3 regions of the Lysinibacillus sp. NPDC096382 genome follow, and region 2 is predicted to be linked to each of the others. Evidence: predicted binding sites of a transcription regulator. Region 2 holds the regulator's gene; each other region holds the start of a gene.
The links. Region 2 encodes CtsR, which represses protease genes until heat stress. Its sites were predicted from a motif close to ATGGTCAATAAAGGTCAAACA; they were not measured.
Positions count from the first base shown of each region.

Region 1: ACIQZA_RS15440 (ATP-dependent Clp protease ATP-binding subunit) is a predicted target of CtsR. The motif match lies at 2,165-2,185, and genes of this name have one in related genera.
Region 3: clpP (ATP-dependent Clp endopeptidase proteolytic subunit ClpP) is a predicted target of CtsR. The motif match lies at 1,210-1,230, and genes of this name have one in related genera.

Region 1 covers NZ_JBIWFC010000010.1:140,306-143,590, forward strand. The annotation lists gene ACIQZA_RS15440 (ATP-dependent Clp protease ATP-binding subunit) at 1-2,102, opposite strand, end outside; gene ACIQZA_RS15445 (Crp/Fnr family transcriptional regulator) at 2,373-3,059, shown strand.
Region 2 covers NZ_JBIWFC010000009.1:63,811-67,095, reverse strand. The annotation lists gene ACIQZA_RS14065 (class I SAM-dependent methyltransferase) at 1-507, opposite strand, end outside; gene ACIQZA_RS14060 (magnetosome magnetite crystal formation protein family) at 627-932, shown strand; gene ACIQZA_RS14055 (CtsR family transcriptional regulator) at 1,360-1,830, shown strand; gene ACIQZA_RS14050 (UvrB/UvrC motif-containing protein) at 1,845-2,393, shown strand; gene mcsB (protein-arginine kinase McsB) at 2,390-3,285, shown strand, end outside.
Region 3 covers NZ_JBIWFC010000006.1:218,503-221,787, forward strand. The annotation lists gene ACIQZA_RS11555 (spore coat protein) at 1-256, shown strand, start outside; tRNA gene ACIQZA_RS11560 (tRNA-Arg) at 702-776, opposite strand; gene clpP (ATP-dependent Clp endopeptidase proteolytic subunit ClpP) at 1,316-1,897, shown strand; gene ACIQZA_RS11570 (hypothetical protein) at 1,955-2,107, opposite strand; gene ACIQZA_RS11575 (HPr family phosphocarrier protein) at 2,529-2,786, opposite strand; gene whiA (DNA-binding protein WhiA) at 2,902-3,285, opposite strand, start outside.

The DNA.
Region 1 (3,285 bases), on a different contig from region 2:
TCATGCATTCTAATGTGCAATGTTTCACCTGGTAATACTTCACCTCGAAGCAATTCTTTTGCAACCGCAGTTTCAATATAGCGTTGCACGAAGCGTTTTAGTGGTCTAGCGCCAAACTGAGCATCTGCTCCTTGTTCTACAACCCAGTCAATTACATTTTGTTCTACTTGTAAAGTAATGTCTTGCTCTGCAACTCGTTTGACAAGCTGTTCGACATATTTCCAAGCAATCGCTGTGAAGTGGACATCCGATAACGCATGGAACATAATGATATCATCCATACGATTTAACAGCTCTGGTTTAAAGTGTTGACGCAGTGCAGCCATCACTAAATCCTCAACTGCAACATCGTCTTCCTTCGCTTCCATTAAATAGCTTGAGCCAATGTTAGAAGTTAAAATGACCACTGCGTTCGTAAAGTTGACCATACGACCTTGGCTATCCGTAATGCGTCCATCATCTAATATTTGCAGTAAAATATTTGCAACATCAGGGTGGGCTTTTTCAATTTCATCTAATAACACTACTGAATATGGATTTCGGCGAACAGCTTCTGTTAATTGACCACCTTCTTCATAGCCAATATAGCCTGGAGGTGCCCCTACAAGACGTGATACACTATGTTTTTCCATATATTCACTCATATCAATGCGAATAAAATGATCCTCAGAATCAAACAGCTGTGCCGCTAGTGCCTTCGCAAGCTCTGTTTTACCAACACCTGTTGGCCCTAAGAATAAAAAGCTACCAATTGGTCGATGCGGGTCTTTAATACCAGCTCTAGCACGCCATACCGCTTCTGTAACAAGTTGTACAGCATTATCTTGTCCGACTACACGCTCATGCAATGTATCTTTTAAGCGCAATAATTTTTCACGCTCACCTTCTACTAATTTCGTCACCGGTATCCCTGTCCATCGTGAAACGATAGATGCAATTTCATCAGCTGTTACCTCTTCACGTAAAATACGTGATTCTGTACCATTCTCAAATTGTTTTTCCATCTCTTGAATTTCCTTTTCAAGCGTAGGAATTTTCCCATGACGTAGTTCGGCTGCTTTATTTAAATCATATTTACTTTCTGCTTCATCTAAATCACGGCGGTATTTATCAAGTTTTTCACGTTTTTTCTGAATGCCATGTAACACTTCTTTTTCGGTTTCCCATTGTTTCAGCATGCCCACAGAAGATTCTTTCAGCTTTTTTAATTCCTCACTGAGTTGCTCTAATCGCTTTTTACTCGCCTCGTCCTTTTCTTTACGTAGTGCTTGTTCCTCAATCTCAAGCTGCATAATACGGCGTTTTACTGCATCCAATTCCTGTGGCATGGAATCAATTTCTGTTCGAATCATCGCACATGCTTCATCGATTAAATCGATAGCCTTATCTGGCAGGAAACGCTCTGTAATATAGCGATCTGAAAGGCCTGCTGCTGCTACAATCGCACGGTCATGAATGCGTACTGCATGATGTAATTCAAAGCGCTCTTTCAAGCCGCGTAAAATGGAAACGGTATCTTCAATAGATGGCTCACGTACAAGTACTTGTTGGAAACGACGCTCTAAAGCAGGATCCTTTTCAATATACATACGGTATTCATCTAATGTTGTAGCCCCGATACAATGTAGCTCACCTCGTGCAAGCATTGGCTTCAGCATATTCCCAGCGTCCATCGCACCATCCGTTTTACCTGCACCAACAATCGTATGAATTTCATCTATAAATAAAATGATGCGCCCCTCTGAGTCTTTTACCTCTTTTAAAACACCTTTTAAGCGCTCTTCAAATTGTCCACGATAACTAGCACCTGCTATCAAAGCACTCATATCTAACTCATACAGTATGCAATCCTTTAACCCCTCAGGCACATCGCCCTTTACGATACGTTGGGCTAACCCTTCTACAATTGCTGTTTTACCAACCCCCGGCTCACCTATTAAAACAGGATTATTTTTCGTTTTACGTGTTAAAATACGAATAACATTCCGAATTTCTTCATCACGGCCGATTACCGGGTCCGTTTTTCCATTTTTTACCTCTTCAATTAAATTACGTCCAAATTGTTCTAATGGTTTTTTGTCATTAGTTTGTTGAAATTGCATATTTAGCACTCCTTTTCAATAATGTTAAGCGGAATCCCGTTCGCCACTCTGTTTCACAAAAATGTTTGACCTTTTTTGACTAACTTTATTTTACAACACACGACAAACCTCCGCAAAGAATTAGCCCTAAAATTTATCCCCTTATAACTGGAAAATTACGTTATAATAAAGTATGTTTCTTAGATTTAGTATCAAAATTGCTCACCATCCTTTTGTAAGAATTGACAATTTTTCACAAAAAGAAAGCGATGTGTTGGAAATATGGTTATAATGGATAATATACAAGAAAAATTTCACGATCTTTTTCAAAAGCACGGTGTTTTTATTAAAGTAAATAAGGATAGTAAAATTTTTTTAGAGGGCGAACGTGCGCAAGAAATTTATTATATAAAAACAGGAGCTATCTCGATTAGCCAGGAAACGGAGAATGGGAAGGAATTAACCATTCGTATTTGTGGTCCTGATAGTATTATTGGAGAAGGCTCATTATTTTGTAACCTTACGTATAATTCTATGACTGCTAAAGTTTTAGAACCCTCTAGTTTATATGTTCTAAGCCGTGAATCATTGGAACTTTTACTAGTAGAACAACCTAATTTAATGGTGGAATATATGAAGTGGTTGCAAACAGAAAATTTAAAGCATCAAAGTCGTTTGCGCGATCTAGTTTTAAATGGTAAAAAGGGCGCTTTATTTTCAACACTCATCCGTCTTTCGAATACTTATGGTAAGTCTTTAGAAAATGACACAATTTATATTGACATCCCATTAACAAATACAGAAATCGCTAATTTATGTGCAACGAGTCGAGAGATGATTAATCGCATGCTTAATGACTTAAAGAAGCACAATATCGTCTCCTTCGAAAAAGGTTATATAACTATTCACGATCTACAATTTTTAAAGGATGAAATTGCCTGTGAAAATTGTCCGTTACAAATATGTCGTATTGATTAATACACTTACATACGAAATCCCCGCCTACCGTAATAAGCGGGGATTTTGTGCTATTAAAGCGTGGCTCCAGCAAAGCGAGGGGTTGATTTCCGTTCCGGCTGGGCGCTTTCCTGGGGGCGTCCGATGAGCCGCTTCACTCGCGTTGCTCGCTCCAGGGTCTCGGGCCAACACGATGTTGGTCACGAAGGCGTTATCACAGGATGTGATGCTTTTAGCCTTCGTTCCT
Region 2 (3,285 bases):
CTGTAGCCAATAAGCACGCCATAAATCAAATTGTAGCTCAGTTTCTAAGGAACCTTGCTGCCCATATTTTGAGACCAGGACAAAGGGAGCACCAGGCTTTAAATTATTCGCTATTTCTTTTAATGTTGCAAGCTTCTCTTGATCATTTTGTATAAAGTGAAGTACTAATACACAGCTTGCTGCATCAAACTTCACTGCAGGTAACTGAGTATCCAGTATAGTTCCTTGATATAAAGAAATATTATTAGGTAGAGATTTTAAACGTTCACCAGCGATTTGTAGCATCGCTTCTGACGGATCTATACCAACAAATGACCAATGAGGACTTTTCTCAGCAAGCTGTAAAATCTCATTGCCGCTTCCGGAGCCAACTACTAAAAATTCAGCTGTTTCATGTAACGCAGATTGGTAAAAGGTTTGTGTCAAACGTAGCATTGCATCATAGCTAGGGAGCGTGCGACGAATACCTTTTTCGTATTCGTTTACAAGTTTGTTATTAAATTCCATTGGTTATCACATGCCTTTCAAAAAATTTTAAAATCCAATTTATATTTGAAACTATTTAAGGGATAGGTCCGTAAATAGTAGTACATAAAATAAAAAATTAAATGGAAGGATTGGTATAAATGGAAACTAAATGGTCTAAGGTAATCATACACGCAAGTGCGTTTTTTGCGCCATGGTTAGTACCGATTATATTTTTCTTAATTAGCTCAGATGAAGAGGTAAAAAGTATTTCCGTGCAAGCCTTATTGTTCCAAGTTGTGATGGGGGTATTAATTACAATTTCGGGGATTTTAAGCTTCCTACTTATTGGTATACCGTTCTTAATTGTTTTTGGTATCATGTATTTTATTGCGCCAATTATCGGTATTGTGAAGGCTCTATCTGATGAGCCTTGGCGTTATCCAATAGTTGGTCGATGGGTATAATTTTTATAGACGCAAGTATATGCTAGTTGCATATGCTTGCGTTTTTTCTATAGCTGAAAAGGGTACCTTATAACTAAGAAACTTATTTTTTAGCGGTTGTCCAAACATCCGCTGAAATAAGTTAAGCCTCTGGCGGATGTCAATCGCAAAGGAGGTTAGTAAAGGATGTTAGCCTAAAATCATCGCTTCCATGCGATAACGGCTAACTGACCTGCATCAAGCTGCTGACGCTACGCTTTCGCGCAAAAAACATCCTGCTGGCCTAACCACAAAGCCGATTCCGGACGCAATTATTCCTCGGCATAGGCATAATTGATTTTTTCTAAGTGCGAATTAATTGCAATTATTTTCAAGCGTTTTGTATAATATACTCAAAGAAAGTCAAAGATAGTCAAAGTCAGTGAAGTAAGCGAGGTGTATTCCTAAAATGCGTAATATATCAGACATCATAGAAGGCTACTTAAAGCAAGTGCTTGAATTAGGTGGAGAAGGGCATATTGAAATAAAACGTAGTGAAATCGCAGATAAATTTCAATGCGTGCCCTCACAAATAAATTATGTAATCAATACTAGATTTACTGTCGAACGAGGTTACCTTGTTGAAAGCAAACGTGGTGGTGGTGGATACATTCGAATTTTACGTGTCCGCGCGAATTCACAAATTGATTTGATCGATGATGTCCTCACGCAAATAGAAGGTGGGGCATCGCAAACAATGGCAGAAGATTTAGTGTATCGACTAATTGATGAGCAGGTAATTTCAAAGAGAGAAGCGAAATTAATGTTAGCAGCAGTTGATCGCTCAACTATCGATTTGCAACTCCCGTTACGGGATATCATTCGAGCAAGAATTTTACAAGCGATGCTAACAACGATTAAATATGAACGGCAAAAATAAAAGAGGTGATGGGAATGATATGCGAACATTGTAAGCAGCGTAATGCGACAGTTACCGTAACACAAGTTCAAAATGGTCAAAAAGTAGAGCATCATTATTGTGACGTCTGTGCCTCGCAGTTCCATCCATTTCATGCTGAATTTAAGCAGGAGCCAATATCTATTCAGCAGCTATTATCCAATTGGTTTGGCTCCCCTACATGGCAGCAACAACAAGCGGGTGAAAAACAGCAGGCACCACCACAACCGCAAACATGCCCACAATGTGGATTTACGTATAAACAATTTTTAAAAGAAGGTAAATTTGGATGCCCTAGCTGCTATGACACCTTTAGTGAACACTTACCGAAGCTCTTTAACCGTATACAGGCTGGTCCTCAACATATAGGAAAAATGCCCGGTGCCCGAAACAATGTCTATGTTATCAAAAAGCAAATTGAAGATATTCGTAAACGTATGAAGATCGCTGTAGATGAAGAACAATTTGAAGAGGCCGCAAAGCTTCGTGATGAAGCGAAGGAACTTGAGAAGCAGCTACAATTTGAAGGTGGTGATGTGTCGTGATGATTGAGTCATTTTTAGAGCGTGCTACACCGATATGGATGAGTGTAGAGGACGATTATTCAGATATTGTCATAAGTACACGCATTCGCCTTGCTCGAAATTTAGATGGTTATCGTTTTCCATTAGCCTTTACAGAGGATGAAGCATTAAAGGTGGAACAGGCAGTTACACATGCAATCAAGGATAGTACAGAACTTCGAGAAAATTATTCATATTTTGCTATTAAAGACTTAACGTCTTTACAGCGTCAAATACTTGTGGAAAAGCACTTGATTAGTCCTCAGCTTGCCAAAAAAGAGCGAGTTGGCTCCATGCTCTTATCTGATGAAGAATCAACTAGCATTATGGTGAACGAAGAAGACCATTTACGCATTCAATGTATGACAGCGAGTTTTCAACTTCAAAAGGCATACGAGCAAGCCAATAAAATTGATCGTACCTTAGAGAAAGCTTTGCCTTACGCATTTCGAGATACATTTGGTTATTTAACAAGTTGTCCAACAAATATTGGTACTGGTTTACGAGCATCTGTCATGATGCACCTGCCTGCCCTTACACTTACGGGTCAGATGAATCAAATCATTAATGCGATGACACGATTAGGAATGACGGTAAGAGGAATATATGGGGAGGGTAGTGAAAATATAGGGAATGTTTACCAAGTGTCAAATCAGATTACACTAGGGAAAACAGAGGATGATATTATAGCCGATATCCAAAGTGTCGCTGAAAAAATAATTCAAAAAGAACGACATGCAAGAGGTAAGTTAATGGAAAAAGCAGAGCTTGCCTTAGAAGACCGTGTATACCGCGCTTTAGGGACATTAACACATGCTCGAATTTTAACGAGTGAGGAAGCTGCTACCTGTCTTTCCAATGTTCGTTTAGGAGT
Region 3 (3,285 bases), on a different contig from region 2:
CGATGAATGTATTTCTGGCTTCTTACTTGGCGCTCAAAAAGGTGTGGCAAAAGGTATGACTGCAGCAGCAACAGAAACTACAAACCCTGTTGTTCGTCGCGTTATTGCAGATAGTATTCCCAACTGCATTGAAATGGCATACGAATTATCTATATACCAAAATATGCATGGCTACTATCAAGTACCTCAATTTTCTCAACAAGATATGCAAACGATGCTTAATGCATACAGCACTACAACAAATCCCCTTCATTAATTCTAAAAAACAAGAGCAGCCCCCTCTGTGGTCACTATCACCCAGGGGCTGCTCTTGTTTAACTTTTTATAAAAAATGCTTTCGTTCGTGGATCCGCAAAAACTTCATTCATAAAAACAATGCGAAAAACTAAAAATAGCACCAGGAGTAAATGTTTATCCATTCATCCTGGTGCTATTTTTAATTATTTGCAAAAAAAAAAAAGAATCCCCTCAGATAGGATTCTTTTTTTCGACTAGTATAACTAGTCTTCACGTACAGTATGTTCACTAAAAAATAATTTGGAATTGTTGCTTTTTTGAAGGTTTGAAAGGAACATATACGGGAATAATGCCTCTTAGGCAATATTTCCATTATATTCCCTTCTCTTTTCCCCACTAAGCAGGCTGCTAAACTACTTATTAGGAGAATTGAGTTATAAAAGTAAATCAAATAATCAGTAAAATGGCGCCCTCGGAGGGAATCGAACCCCCAGTGCAAGAACCGGAATCTTACGTGTTATCCATTACACCACGAGGGCAATTAAACAAAAAAAAAGTACTCACCCTAGGCTTTAGAAAAGCATGATGTAGATAACCCTCATGTGAAGCATACCTGCAAAATAGTGTACTGTACTTTAACTTATGTGACCTTATCAATTATACAAACGTATTGCCCATTTTTCAACTATAGAATGCAAAACATTTTAACTTTTTTTTTTTCATTCAATAAGCGTCAAAATACTACGGAAAAAAGATAAACCACAGACGGATATCACAGATTCTGAATTGTGTATGCGTGAAAGCGAAGCGGCAACGGTAAATGTTTTTTATAGCAAAAGCAGCGGTAGGATAAAATGTTTTTTGGGCGAGGGCGGCGCGGCGGCGACAAATGTTTTCTCTGTGAAAGCGAAGCAGCACTATAATTACGCCAAGGCAAAATTGATTTAATTTATTTTACTTTAACAGGGTTAATATTTGACCTTCCCTGACTATAATGTGTATGATAAGGATACAGCTGAATTACCAAGGAAGTTTTCAGCAAAAGTATTCGAATTTAGTTTTTTAAGGAGGATTTAACATGAATTTAATTCCTACAGTTATTGAACAAACAAGTCGTGGTGAACGTGCGTATGACATCTATTCACGACTACTAAAAGACCGTATTATCCTATTAGGAAGTGCAATTGACGACAACGTTGCTAACTCAATTGTTGCTCAACTTCTATTCCTACAAGCAGAAGATCCAGACAAAGATATTTTTCTTTACATTAACTCACCAGGTGGATCTATCACTGCTGGTATGGCAATTTATGACACAATGCAAATTATCAAGCCACAAGTACAAACAATTTGTATCGGAATGGCAGCATCTATGGGTGCTTTCCTACTTGCTGCTGGTGAACCTGGTAAACGATTCGCATTACCGAATGCTGAAGTAATGATTCACCAACCTCTTGGCGGTGCACAAGGTCAGGCAACTGAAATCGAAATCGCTGCAAAACGTATTTTATTCTTACGTGAAAAATTAAATGGAATTTTATCGGAACGCACTGGTCAACCACTTGAAGTCATTGCAAGAGATACAGACCGCGATAACTTCATGACAGCTGAGCGTGCAAAAGAATACGGCCTAATCGACCAAATTATGGAACGCAAATAAAAATAGTTAAAGGCATCCCAGATTATTTCTGAGATGTCTTTTTTTGTTCGACATTAACTATATTGGTTTGATGGGACTATCCTTCACTTTGATTGGGCTATCCACGATTTTAATGGTTCTATCCACGACTTTAATGGCTCTATCCACGATTTCAATGGTTCTATCCACGACTTTGGCTACTCTATCTTTCATTTTGACGGTTCTATCCATTATTTTGACTCTTCTTTCTGTCGCTTCGGCCTTTTTTCCGTCGCTTCGGCTCTCCTTCCCATCGCTTCGGCCTTTCTTTCCGTCGCTCTGACTCTTCTTTCCGTCGCTCTGACTCTTCTTTCCGTCGCTTCGGCCTTTCTTTCCGTCGCTCTGACTCTTCATTCCGTCGCAGCCTTTTCTTTCCGTCGCTTCAGCCTTTCTTTCCGTCGCTTTGACTCTTCTTTCCCCAAAAGCCTTTTATTTCCATCACTTTGACTCTTCTTTCCGTCGTAGCCTTTTCTCTCCGCCGCTTTCACTATTTTTTTCTATCGTAGCCTTTTATTCCCGTAAAGCTTTAGCTCTACTTTCTGTGCAAAAGCGCAAAAAAAAACTGTCCAACATGTAAGTTTTACTGTTTGGACAGTTTTTGCATCATAGTTTTTTAATCTTCTTTTTCGATTAGTGCTGCTAATGCTGTAACCGCTTGCTCAGCATCGTTGCCATCGCCACTAAGTACAACCTCTGTTCCTTTTGCAATCGCTAAGCTCATAACACCCATAATGGATTTAGCATTTACTTTTTTCTCGTCTTTTTCCAGAAAGATATCTGCGCTAAAACGATTTGCTTCTTGTACAAATAGTGCTGCTTGTCTAGCTTGTAGTCCTAATTTTAATTTTACATGGACTCTTCTCTCGGTCATTCTTAAAACTCCCCTTTACTACCGTTCATCTATTATTTTTATCTTACCTTACTTACTAGCAAAAGAACAATACGCGATTAGGCTTTTCACATTCATACCTGAAAAGTATGAAAATTTAACCACCAATTTTTTCTCCGCTTCTTAATGCATCGGCTATTTCATCTATTTTCCGTAATCGATGATTGACACCGGATTTACTAACCGTTCCACTTGATACCATTTCACCAAGTTCTTTTAGTGTGACGTCTTGGTATTCTACGCGTAATCGTGCAATTTCACGTAGTTTTTCTGGCAATTGATCTAGACCTATTGAATTTTCAATAAATCGGATATTTTCTACTTGACGTAATGCTGCGCCTATTGTTTTATTCAAGTTCGCTGTTTCACAGTTGACTATGCGATTAACACTATTTCTCATGTCTCGCAATATACGGACGTCTTCGAACTTCATCATTGCTTGATGCGCTCCAGCAATGTTAAGGAAATCTGAAATTTTTTC